4 regions of the Neobacillus sp. OS1-32 genome follow, and region 4 is predicted to be linked to each of the others. Evidence: predicted binding sites of a transcription regulator. Region 4 holds the regulator's gene; each other region holds the start of a gene.

The links. Region 4 encodes Rex, which represses fermentation and respiration genes when NADH is low (regulators of the CRP and FNR family bind a similar motif). Its sites were predicted from a motif close to TTGTGAAATATTTCACAA; they were not measured.
Region 1: RCG24_RS17925 (AtpZ/AtpI family protein) is a predicted target of Rex. The motif match lies at 1,475-1,492, and genes of this name have one in related genera.
Region 2: arcA (arginine deiminase) is a predicted target of Rex. The motif match lies at 2,068-2,085, and genes of this name have one in related genera.
Region 3: RCG24_RS03255 (cytochrome ubiquinol oxidase subunit I) is a predicted target of Rex. The motif match lies at 1,247-1,264, and genes of this name have one in related genera.

The regions. Positions count from the first base shown of each region.
Region 1 covers NZ_CP133263.1:3,613,803-3,616,981, forward strand. Annotated here, with positions in the region: gene RCG24_RS17920 (S8 family serine peptidase) at 1-1,196, shown strand, start outside; gene RCG24_RS17925 (AtpZ/AtpI family protein) at 1,588-1,809, shown strand; gene RCG24_RS17930 (ATP synthase subunit I) at 1,812-2,186, shown strand; gene atpB (F0F1 ATP synthase subunit A) at 2,209-2,922, shown strand; gene atpE (F0F1 ATP synthase subunit C) at 2,979-3,179, shown strand, end outside.
Region 2 covers NZ_CP133263.1:4,133,204-4,136,382, forward strand. Annotated here, with positions in the region: gene argF (ornithine carbamoyltransferase) at 1-619, opposite strand, end outside; gene arcA (arginine deiminase) at 644-1,927, opposite strand; gene arcD (arginine-ornithine antiporter) at 2,212-3,179, opposite strand, start outside.
Region 3 covers NZ_CP133263.1:614,071-617,249, reverse strand. Annotated here, with positions in the region: gene RCG24_RS03255 (cytochrome ubiquinol oxidase subunit I) at 1-1,168, opposite strand, end outside; gene RCG24_RS03250 (hypothetical protein) at 1,398-1,667, opposite strand; gene cspD (cold-shock protein CspD) at 1,935-2,135, shown strand; gene RCG24_RS03240 (zinc-finger domain-containing protein) at 2,203-2,388, opposite strand; gene RCG24_RS03235 (reverse transcriptase-like protein) at 2,410-3,066, opposite strand.
Region 4 covers NZ_CP133263.1:2,993,071-2,996,249, forward strand. Annotated here, with positions in the region: gene RCG24_RS14800 (cytoplasmic protein) at 1-161, opposite strand, end outside; gene RCG24_RS14805 (YhbD family protein) at 167-790, opposite strand; gene RCG24_RS14810 (redox-sensing transcriptional repressor Rex) at 1,084-1,740, opposite strand; gene moaC (cyclic pyranopterin monophosphate synthase MoaC) at 1,786-2,280, opposite strand; gene RCG24_RS14820 (ABC-F family ATP-binding cassette domain-containing protein) at 2,440-3,179, shown strand, end outside.

The sequences.
Region 1 (3,179 bases), 620 kb from region 4:
TCCGCCATGCAGCAGGGAAAGTGGTACTCATCAAGCGGGGAGGATTAACCTTTTCCGAAAAAGCCAAGAATGCTCAGGAAGCAGGGGCCAAAGCCGTTCTGATTTACAATAATGTGGCTGGCAGCTTTCTCGGCAATCTCGAGGCAGAAACCGCCATCCCGGTTGGTTCGTTGACCAAAAAAGACGGAGAATGGTTGCTAAAACAGCAGCCAACATTGGTCCGCCTCCTGATTAAAAAGGAAAAAGATCAGCTGGCCGAGTTTAGCTCCCGGGGACCAGTAACGGGGACGTGGGAAATTAAGCCGGATATTCTCGCTCCTGGGGTCGCGATTAACTCCACCATTCCCGGCGGATATTTGTCATTGCAGGGCACGAGTATGGCGGCGCCGCATGTGGCCGGAGCCTGCGCCCTGATCAAGCAGGCCCATCCTGATTGGACTCCGGAACAAATCAAAGCGGCGTTAATGAATACCGCCCAACCCTTAACCGCGACGAGCGAGACGCAGCAAACAAAGGCGCCCGCCCACTATCGTACATACGAACAAGGGGCTGGCCGGATCCAGGTTGCCGAAGCGATTCAAGCGGAATCACTGGTGACCCCCGGCAGTATTAGGTTTGATAAATTTTCCAACAGTAATCATGTTCATCAAGTTAAGCTTCAGGTTCACAATGTCAGCAGTCGAAGACAGCGTTACTCGTTTGCGATACCGGCCCATGAAGACGGCCTTCATTGGCGCCTGCCATTTTCGTTTATCCTTGGCCCAAAACAGTCAAAAGTCATTACGATTCGTTTAACCGTCGACCCGGCTGTCTTTAAAAAGAAAATCCATGATGGTTATTTGAGATTACACGCCGGTTCGCGAATCCTCAGTCTTCCTTACTTGTACGTCCTTGAGGAACCGGGTTATCCGAGGGTGATGGGGTTTGATTTTGCCATGGGAGATCATCCGGGCAGCTATCGTTATGAGGTGTATTTGCCGGGAGGTGCCGAGGAATTTGGGATTGCCTTATTTAACCCGGAGAGTTACCGGTTTGTTGCCTTTCTGGATACAAGCACGAGGTTGAAAAAGGGGCTAATCAGCAAAGAATTACCAGCGGCCGAACTGCCGCCGTCCGGAACGTACCTGGCCAAAGTATTTGCCAAAAAGGCGGGTAAAGAGGACTACATCGAAACACTGATTACCATTTTAAAATAATTTGTCAGAAAGGACACTATGTTTTCTGGTAGAAAAAAAGGAATAAAATGGTTCAAATTATTTGGAAGTCATAAAATGTTCACAAAACTGACACAATTTTGGCAAAAATACGATTAAATATGCCATACAATAATAATGTTTACGACTAAATATGCCATACAATAATCATTCTGACTGTAGATACCATATGGGAGAAATTATGGTAATTTCAAGGTATTAATTATGGCTAAATTAATTGACTTTGCTAGGTGCCTATTGTATGCTAACAAAGGATGTAAATGAGTGTTTTTTCACAAAAATGTCACATTTTTCTTGTGCCATAATGATTTAAATCATTTACAATATCCTTTATATATTTTTTCTCACTTATTGAAGGTGAGGATGATTTTATATGCAAAAAAACCGCAATCCATTTCAAGCGATGGCACTGATGTCTGCTATTGTCTCGCAGTTGGTTGGCTCCATCTTAATCGGTATATTTGCAGGCAGATGGGTAGACGGGCATTGGGGAACAGAGCCGATCTTTTTAATCATTGGCTTACTTTTGGGACTTGCTGCTGGAGTTTATTCAATGCTTGCTTCCATTCGTCATTTCTATTCAGGAGATAAATAACCATGCCGGATTTTCGAGAGATGTACAATAGGCAGCGAAAGTGGATATTCTACATATTAGCCATTTATGTTCTTGGATGGGGTTTTACATCTTACCAAACTTTCTTTTTAGGATTAATCCTTGGGACTTGCTTTAGTTATTTGAACCTCTGGCTGTTAGTAAGGAAGACAGAGAGTTTTGACAAGGCCATCTCGCAAGGGAAAAAAGTCCGATCGCTGGGTTCGTTGCAACGGATCGCCGCAGCAGGTATTGCCGGGGCGATTGCTGTTATGTATCCTCAATATTTCCAAATTATCGCTGTTGTGTTGGGACTAATGACATCCTATATTGTCATTATGATAGATTATTTTTATCATGCATTTCATGTTCATAAGTGAATGGGAAGCGAGGTGAGATTACATGAATCATGGTTCTCCTGATTTTCAGTTTTTAGGTCTTTGGTTTAATGCAGCGAATCTCTTGATGATTACCGTTGCAAGTTTGATTGTTTTTCTCATTGCTGTTTTTGCAACCCGCAGGCTGGCAATGAAACCTACCGGGATGCAGAACTTCTTAGAGTGGGTGCTTGACTTTGTAAAAGGCATTATCAACAGCACAATGGATTGGAAAGATGGCGGGAGGTTCCACGTCCTCGGGCTGACATTAATTATGTATATTTTTGTTTCCAATATGCTCGGTCTTCCATTTGCCCTCGTGGTAAATGAGAAGCTATGGTGGAAATCACCAACTGCCGACCCGATGATTACATTAACTTTAGCTGTCATGATCTTGGGCCTGACCCATTATTATGGAGTTAAGTTAAGGGGGCCGAAAGCATATGGAGGAACATTCTTCTCTCCAATGAAATTCTTATTTCCGTTAAAGATTATTGAAGAATTTGCCAATACCTTAACGCTTGGTTTGCGTCTTTACGGAAACATCTATGCCGGTGAATTATTGCTTTCACTGTTAGCAGCCGGTTTAGCACACCAAGGAGCCCTCGGCTTGATTGCCGCGGCACCGCTGACGCTTGTTTGGCAGGCCTTCTCGATTTTCGTCGGCACCATCCAGGCATATATTTTTACGATGTTAACAATGGTTTATATGTCTCATAAAGTGAGCAGCGACCATTAATATATTTTTGAAAAAATAAAAATACTTATCGATACATTTTAAGGAGGAACAAAGTAATGAATCTTATAGCAGCAGCAATTGCAATTGGTTTAGCAGCAGTAGGCGCAGGTATTGGTAACGGTCTTATCGTAGGTCGTACAGTTGAAGGGATTGCTCGTCAACCGGAAGCACGTGGTTTACTGCAAACTACCATGTTTATCGGGGTTGCGTTAGTTGAAGCATTACCGATCATCGGCGTTGTTATCGCGTTCATGGTA
Region 2 (3,179 bases), 1.1 Mb from region 4:
AGTTTTCTGCTAATTCCACAATGTCATTAGCTGGGAATAATGACTCAGGAGAACAAATCCGTACGTCCATTCCAACAAGGGCACCGCCAACAAGCAAGCTGTTAGCAACGTTGTTACGGCCGTCGCCAACATAGACAAACTTGATGCCTTCAAGATGGCCAAAGTTTTCTTTTACTGTTAAGAAGTCAGCAAGTGTTTGGGTTGGATGCCATTGGTCAGTCAAACCATTCCAAACCGGAACGCCGGAATGTTCAGCCAGCATTTCTACCTTTTTGTGTTCAAAGCCACGGAATTCAATCCCATCAAACATGCGGCCTAATACTTTTGCTGTGTCTTCGATTGATTCTTTTTTACCTAATTGGATATCGTCTTTTCCTAAATATTCAGGATGTGCACCAAGATCAATACAAGCAACTGTGAAGGCACAGCGTGTACGAGTAGATGGTTTTTCAAATAACAATGCAATATTTTTACCTTCTAAATAACGGTGTTTGATGCCCCGTTTTTTCTCGTCTTTTAATTTCATTGCTAAATCGATAAAAGATACAAATTCTTCTTTTGTAAAATCCATTTCACGAAGAAAGCTTCTTCCGTGTAATTTAGATACAGTTGCTTCCATATTTAATCTCTCCTATCAAACAAATTACTTACGAAGATCCTCACGAACAATTGGCATGCTCATGCAGCGAGGGCCCCCACGGCCACGGGATAATTCCGAGCTTAAGACTTCAATGACCTCAATTCCGTGCTCACGTAACAATTGATTCGAAATGTAGTTGCGGTCATATGTCACAACAACACCTGGGGCAATGGCCAATGTGTTGGAACCGTCATTCCATTGTTCACGGGCAGCAGCAATTTCATCACCGCCACCGCAAGGGATAAGGATCAGCTCGCTGAGTCCAAGAGCTTCTTTTAAAGCTTCTTGAAGGTTGTTGCGATGTGTGATATTAACATGGTCTTCATCCGGACCTTTTTCAAGGATGTATACGTTCATGTTGCCTTCTGGTCCTTGAATAGCTGGGTGAATCGTAAACTTGTCATAGTCTACCATTGTAAAGACGGTATCTAGGTGCATGAAGGCACGGCTCTTAGGAATCTCAACAGCTAGAACTTTCTTGAAGGAGCTGTTCTTTTTAAATAGATTAAGAGCCAGTTTTTCAATTGCTCTTGCAGATGTACGTGCAGAAACCCCAATAGCAATGACTTCATTACTTAAAATAAGTTCGTCTCCACCTTCAATTGGGAATTCATAATCACGATCTAGCCAAACTGGAACATCATGACCGGCAAATCTTGGATGATGTTTAATAATATATTCCATAAATAAAGATTCACGGCGGCGTGCAGGCTCACGCATTTTATTAATCGTTAAACCATTGCCCATACTTGCTGCAGGGTCACGAGTGAAATAAAGGTTTGGCATTGGATCCAAATAAAATGGATAATGGTCTTCCATTAACTCGTATAAACGGGTCTTCTTGCTCGTTTCGATTTCCTTTTTGAGGACACCGCTCATGATTTTATCAACCATATCTGGGGTTGAGAATGACAATAAATATTCTTTTAATGCTTTTCCAGCACCATTGACATTTGCGTTGCTTTCGCGTAAAATGTCATCAACAAATTGATTTTTTAGTTCTGAATTATTGAGTGTTTCAGAAACTAATTTTTCGAGGTATAGTACTTCTACGCCTCGATTTTTTAATGTCTCGGCAAAGTAGTCATGTTCTCTTTGGATAATTGGTAGATATGGAATGTCGTCGAATAATAGCCGTTGTAAATACTCTGGCACTAGGTTTTCAACTTCTTTTCCAGGCCGTTTCAATAGAACGGTTTTTAAAGTACCAATTTCTGATGTGACATTGATCGGATGACTTAATTTGGTTGTTTCTCTCTCGCGTGTCGTCTCTTGAATACTGCTCATCTTTCTTCCTCCTTTTTATTAACTTCCTTGCTACAACTTTATTTTAGGCAATGTGCAAGAAAAATTTTGTTTGCCTCTTCACAATTAAACTGTTAAATTCATTACATTTTTTTGTTGTTTGTATAAGGGGATTTGCATACTTATGAATATATTCATAAAAAATATTGATTTTTAAAGGAAATAATTGAATAACCAACGGATGTCACACAAATGACAAAGATGAATTCGCAAAATTAAAACGATTAGTAATAGAAGAAAGGTTGGCAAATTGCCAACCTTTTTAACTATATTTGAATTTTTCCTGTTGCTAGCATGATGATTGCAATAATGGCAAACAGAATAAAGAGACATGCCCATAAGAGTTCAAATGGTTTAAACGCTTTCTGCTGCTTTTCTTTGGCGGCGTATAAGAAAATGAGAGTACCCAGTGAATATAATATCGATGTCAATAATAAATAGGTCACCCCTGCTGCATATAAGATCCAAAAACTATAGATAGAAGCAATGATACCAATAATTATTTGTTTTGTTTCTTTATGCTGCCAGCTGTACTTCACTTGATATAAAGCCGAAAAAAGGTAAGGCACTAAGATGGTCGAACTGGCCATCGAAAAAGCAAACTGGTAAGGCTTATCGGAAATTAACAAGGTTAGAAGGAATATTTGAATCAAAAGTCCCGTGAAAATAAGGGAGTTCGTGGGAACATTATGCTTATTTTCCTTCGTGAAAAATTTCGGGAAAGTTCCATCTTTTCCTGCCAGATATGGAATTTCTGCAGAAAATAAAGTCCAGCCAAGCAGAGCCCCCAGTAACGAGATAATCAAGCCAAGATTAATAAACATGGCCCCCCAAGGACCCACGATACTTTCCAGAACATATGCCATCGAAGGGCTTTTTAGACTTGAAAGTTCCCCTCGGGTCATGACACCCAAGGATAATAAGGAGATTAAAATATAAATCGTTAAGGTGGACATTAAGCCGATGACCGTCGCTCGGCCAACGTCCTTTTTCTTCCGAGCCCGGCGTGATAAAACAACAGCCCCTTCCACTCCGGTAAAAACCCATAGTGTGACGAGCATCGTACTTTTCGTTTGGGTCATAACGTTTGCTAGGTTAAATGACGTGCCACCCCAAAAATCTAATGTGAAGGTATGAAAATGAAACGCAAACAGGGCAATGACAATGAATAAAAAGATCGGGATGAGCTTCGCAATCGTCACAACGATATTCATGATGGCCGCGGTTTGAATTC
Region 3 (3,179 bases), 2.0 Mb from region 4:
TCATCAGCCAGCCAAAGGTATTGGCCAAATATGGGAACGCTATTGCCGGCACCAAAAACTTCAAAAATGTAGAACTTGCAACAAGCCGGTCCCTTTTCCAGAGGATTAAACCAATGATTGATAAAAGAATCATCGCTGCTCCAAAACCGACCATCAGTCTAAAGCTCCAATAGGTGGTCTTTACCGGAGGGATATAATTTGTTCCCTCACCTACGATTGAGTCATACTTTTCAGTATATTCCTTTTGCAGTGTTTCCATCCCTTTAAGTGAACCTTCAAATTTCGAATAGGATAAAAAGCTTAAGGCGTATGGAATATTTAGTTCAAATTTATTTTCCTGTTTCTTAGTATCAATTAAAGCAAAAAGAGACCATGGCGCAGGATCAGCAGTATCTTTCCAAATCCCTTCTGCTGCAGCCATTTTCATCGGCTGTGTTTTGACAAGATACTGGGCTTGTGTGTGACCCGTAAGAGCAACACCAATACTGCCGATTAGGCCAATAATTATAGCCAATTTCATGGACTTTTTGTAAAAAGCAATATGACGTTTTTTCAATAAATTATAGCCGCAAATTCCGGCAACAAAGAAGGCCGCAGTACATAAGGCACCCGTAAAGACATGTGGAAATTCGACAAGTAATTGGCCATTCGTAATTAAGGCCAAAAAGTCATTCATTTCCGCACGGCCGTTTTTCATTGCAAATCCAACCGGAACCTGCATAAATGAGTTGGCTGTCAAGATCCAAATTGCCGATAAAGTAGTACCAAGGGAAACCAGCCAAATACAAGCCAGATGGACCTTTTTCGACAAACGGTCCCAGCCAAAAATCCACAATCCAATAAAAGTAGATTCCATGAAAAAGGCCAAAAGTGCTTCAATAGCCAACGGAGCACCGAAGACGTCCCCAACAAATCGGGAGTAATCTGACCAGTTCATGCCGAATTGAAACTCTTGAATAATTCCGGTAACTACACCAACGGCAAAATTAATTAAAAATAAATGCCCCCAAAACTTTGCCATTTTTTTGTAGAGTTCATTTTTTTTCACGACATACATGGTTTCCATAATTGCTACCATAAAGACAAGTCCAATGGAAAGCGGAACAAAGAAGAAATGGAAAATCGTTGTCGCGGCAAACTGAACCCTTGCCAAAAAAAGCGGATCCACTAATAACACTCCCTTTAGATTATTTGATTATTATGTTAATAAAATTATGCACCCACAAAAAAGCCGATTTGTTTTTAAATGTGATATTCCTCACATTTATCTTATCAAAGATAATCAAAGAAAGTGCTCTAGTTTTTGTCAAATTTGTTACAATATTAACATGATTCCTAGTTCAACCAAAACAGGGTGCCTCAATGGGCACCCTGTTGAACCTCTTGCACTTATTTTTTTAACTGACCGAATCTTGATTGTACCAATATTCTTCTGAAATAATATTTGATACGGTTAATATAAATGATGGGATTGTTTCTACAGTAAAGACAATAGCGCCGATCTTTTTTGTAAAAATGATAAAGGCATCTCCATGTGAATATTTCGACAGTTTCTCGCCTATGTGAAGGAGTGACATCAAAATCATTTGCCGTTCGTCAGCATCAATGGAAAGCTTTGGAGAAAATCTTAAAACCCATTCATCTTTTTCAATTGAAAAGCGATACATGGATCCCCACCTCAATATTTAGTCATAATCTAACATATGAGGGGCCTCAATTACTTTATGTTAAATGTTTTTGAATCCAGAAATCTCCTCAATAATATTTGTAAAAATCTTCAGCGTTCCTTGACTGGCCTTTTTTCTTATTGTATATTTAAAGCATCATGTACACAGATTTAACAATGAAACAAAGCGTTGGTAAACGTGACATGGTAATATTTTACTTTGGCACTATATAGGCGGTGCCGCGAAAGGCTTAGGAGGAAGAAGTACATGCAAAACGGTAAAGTTAAATGGTTTAACAATGAGAAAGGCTTTGGTTTTATCGAAGTCGAAGGCGGCGACGATGTATTCGTACATTTTAGCGCAATCCAAGGTGAAGGCTACAAATCATTAGAAGAAGGCCAAGAAGTTTCTTTTGAAATCGTCGAAGGAAACCGTGGACCTCAAGCTGCTAACGTTGTAAAACTATGATCCATTTATAGATTAGACAATTAAGGGTCGACAAATGATGTCGACCTTTTTCTATGTTGGCTTGTCATTAAATCAGTTTTTTTCCATATTCCTTTAAAGTTTCACCAACTGTACATTGTGAAATGCAAAAGCGATGGGCAAGTCTCCTGCCGCCTTCCTGTTTCAAATGCCGATGTAAAAAACAGCCCTCACAATATTGAGCCATGATCAATTCCACTTGTTGAAGAACTTCTTTCCTGACTGTTGGTTTCACTAATTTTCCTACCCCCGCTTATCAAAGTATCAACATTTTAGAGAAGACTTCTTTTCCCTCTAATGCCTGGGTTGCCAATTTATCCGCTTCTTTATTGTCCTTTCTGGGAATAACCTTGTAGACTGGTTTCAGATCCAATGCCTTGATTTTTTCCTCGATCCGGTCAAGCCATCGGTTCAGCACTTCTTCGTAGCACGGCCATTCACCTTCCAACTGCTTTAATAATCCCTGAGAATCACCCTTAAATTCACATGGCAAATGGCGAACGCCTAAATCTTCCAGTATATTTAAGGCATAGTAAAATGCTGCATATTCCGCCTCATTGTTTGTATCCATTTCCTCTATTAACTCATTAGCACGTATGCGATATTTCTTTTTCCCTTGTTTAAAATAAATGACCACGCCAATCCCGGCCTGATTGGATTCTCGATTAAATCCGCCATCAAAATAGACGGTAACTTCATGCGGATCCTCCTCAATTTCGACAACCAGCTTTTTCATTTCCTTTAATATCCACGATGTCCCTTTTTCATCATAAAAATACAATTCACTGGCCTTACCGCCAGCTTCTAATTCTTCTCCCATTTGAATGGCATTCATTCCTGAAATCCATTCCGAAGAGCAGTGAACTTTTTGATTATTTTTTAATTTATACTTCCATTCCAGTCTGAATTTCATTTTTTTCAGCCTTTCATAATTTACCGTTGTATTTTATTATAGAATATTTTCTATACACTTTGTTATCTTACCCAATTATGCAAATTATCTGCAAACTTATCATAATTATGATA
Region 4 (3,179 bases):
TGCTCTGCGTTTAACAAACCACCAATGATAAATTGTGATTCTGCTTTAAAAATTTCCGTTTCACAGTCCTTGGCCACCTTCAAGATGCCCTTGACCCTTACTTCTTCAGCTTTTACTCTGCCGCCAATCGCCGCATGACCCGATATTTCCAGTTTTTTCACGACATTTAAAATAATTTTGCCTTTAGTTCCTCTATGCAGGTTAACAGCGAGAGCTTGGCAACTACCTTTGTCCCAGACTCAAAATGAAAACTTTCAGCATTAATCAGCAGCAAACAGGAGGACACCCCCAGCTTTCTCGTGATGACGATTTCCCCATGTTTTTGTTCAATTAGCGGGCGGTTTAGCTTTAAAAGCTGAAGCAGCATTTTTCCTTCGTCTAAATTGATCTCCCCTGATTGCAGCAGTTTTTCCAATACATTTGCCTCAAGAATCCTCGAAAAATCAAACTGAAAATGGCCACTCTCACTTTCTTGGTAAATATTCATAACCGTCTCTGAAACAATGTTACGTTTTATAAGTTCATCCTTTGTTAAAATAATTTCCGTTACATTTGGTGATAACAGATCTGCCAATTCATCCAGCGACAAATTCTCCTTCATTGTTTGAATTTTTTCAATCCGTTCCAATATCCTTTCCTTGGGAAAAAAGGTTTCTTGACCTGTAAATGTTGATTTACGGATAAACCATTCCTCTGGTATAAGATCCTTCCGTTTCCAGCGGTATAACTGCCCATACGAAATTCCGGTTAAACTCAATAAGTCCTTTTTGGAAATTAACTCCTCGCTCATTTTCGATAACCCCTTTCTATTTTACAGTGTAACATAACATTGTTATGCTGTAAAATTTTATTTTCTGTTTTTTGGAAAATAGGGCTGATTGCCAATTATCCCGCACAGCTATCACCAAATCATCGTCCCCTTCCGGACAGCTTCAAACTACGATCCTCCCTTTTTGTCTTTTCTGCTATCCCATCAATAAATAAACGCATGGCCTCATGTACCTGTTGCAGTGCCTGACACCATGCTTTCACTTAGACAATTAAAAAAAGCTTCCCTGATCATCATCAGAAAAGCTTTTTCTCCTATTCTTCGGTTTCGTCGACATTCGGATAATGCTTCAAAAAGTACACCAGTGATTGCAGTTCAACTGCGAGGTCAATGTGATGTACGCGAATCGATTTGGCGACATTTAATCTTGCCGGGGTAAAGTTCAGGATCCCCTTTACATTCGTGTTGCCAAGACGGTCCGTAATCAATTGGGCAACCTGAGCCGGTACTGTTAAAATAACCACCGAAATCTCTTCTTCGTTTAAATGTTTTTCTAAATCATCCATCGCAAAAACTGGAACATCACCAATTAATGTTCCAACCTTTCCAGGGTCAACATCGAAGGCGCAGGTGATTTTGGTATTATTATTTTTCATAAAATTATAATTTAAAAAGGCAGTTCCTAAATTACCCACACCAATTAGGGCTACTTTCGTTAATTCATCCTGGTCCAGAGTTTTCCGAAAAAAGGATAATAAATAATTTACATTATAGCCATATCCTTTTTTCCCGAGGGCACCAAAATAGGAAAAATCCCTGCGAATTGTAGCTGAATCAACCTTCACTGCTTCACTTAACTCTGCTGACGACACCCTTTGTTTACCAGAAGAATGCAGATTTTTTAAAAACCGATAATATAACGGTAGCCGCTTTGCTGTTGCCTGTGGAATCTTCGTCGTTTCATTCGACATTCTCTCCTTCACCCCGCTTCAAGTATTAGCTCCATTGCTGCATGTTCAAATCAGGTCGGTTCTTTTATAGTCACCACTTTTACCGCCGGTTTTTTCCACTAAATAAGTTGGTCCGATTACCATACCCTTATCCACTGCTTTACACATGTCATAGACCGTTAAAGCACACGCAGAGGCTGCTGTTAACGCTTCCATCTCAACTCCCGTGCTACCGATTGTTTTCACAGATACGGCAATATGTAACTGGTATTGTTTTAATTGAATTTGCTCCCAGGAAAAACTAATATTTATCCCTGTTAACGGAATAGGGTGGCACATCGGAATGATCTCCCAGGTTTTCTTGGCCGCCATTACCGCAGCAACTTGAGCAACTGCCAAGACATCGCCTTTTTTCATTTCATGATGCGTTATTTTTTGGTAAATTTCTTCACTTACGGTAATGCTGGAATGAGCAAAAGCAGTGCGGACTGTTTTCGGCTTATTGCTGACGTCCACCATCTTTGCTCTTCCTTCTTCATTAAAATGAGTAAACTCAGCCATTATAAATACCTCCTCCCAAATGATACTATATTTTTTTGTCGATGTGTGTGAAACTTTGAACTAACGGTATATTTTTTTATCCAATTACGGCTTTTTTGCTCGTATTGCCGCCCTTTCGGGAATAAGGTACACTATTTGTAAGTATAGAGGTGAATGAACATGATTTTACTGCAAGTTAATCAATTACAAAAATATTATGGTGCTGACCTTATTTTATCGAATATAAAGCTAGAATTACAAACTCGGGACCGCGTCGCCCTCGTCGGCCGGAACGGGGCAGGTAAATCGACATTATTGAAAATTATTGCTGGACATCTGTCTTATGATGGCGGCGAGATCATCAAGCCGAAAGAGGTAACAATCGGCTATTTAGCCCAGAATACCGGTTTGGAATCCAATTTTTCCATCTGGGAGGAAATGTTGAGTGTCTTCGAAGCACTTCGAAAGATGGAAAAATCTTTACGCAAGCTTGAGGAGCAAATGGCTGATCCTGATATTTTTAACCATCAGGCAAAGTACGAACGAATTATTCATGAATATGACCATTTACAGGTCCAGTTTAAAGAACTTGGCGGCTATCAATTTGAAGCGGATATTCGCTCCGTGCTGCATGGACTCAATTTTCATGACCATTCATTGATGATCTCAAGCCTCAGTGGCGGTCAAAAAACACGGCTTGCGTTAGGTAAGTTACTGCTGACGAAACCGGACATTTTAATATTGGACGAGCCCACCAACCATCTGGATATCGAAACGCTCTCCTGGCTTGAACAATATTTACAAGGGTATGATGGGGCCATTTTAATTGTTTCGCACGACCGCTATTTCTTGGACAAAGTGGTCACTCAGGTGTACGAATTATCGCGCAACCGCATCCAACGGTTTAGCGGCAATTATAG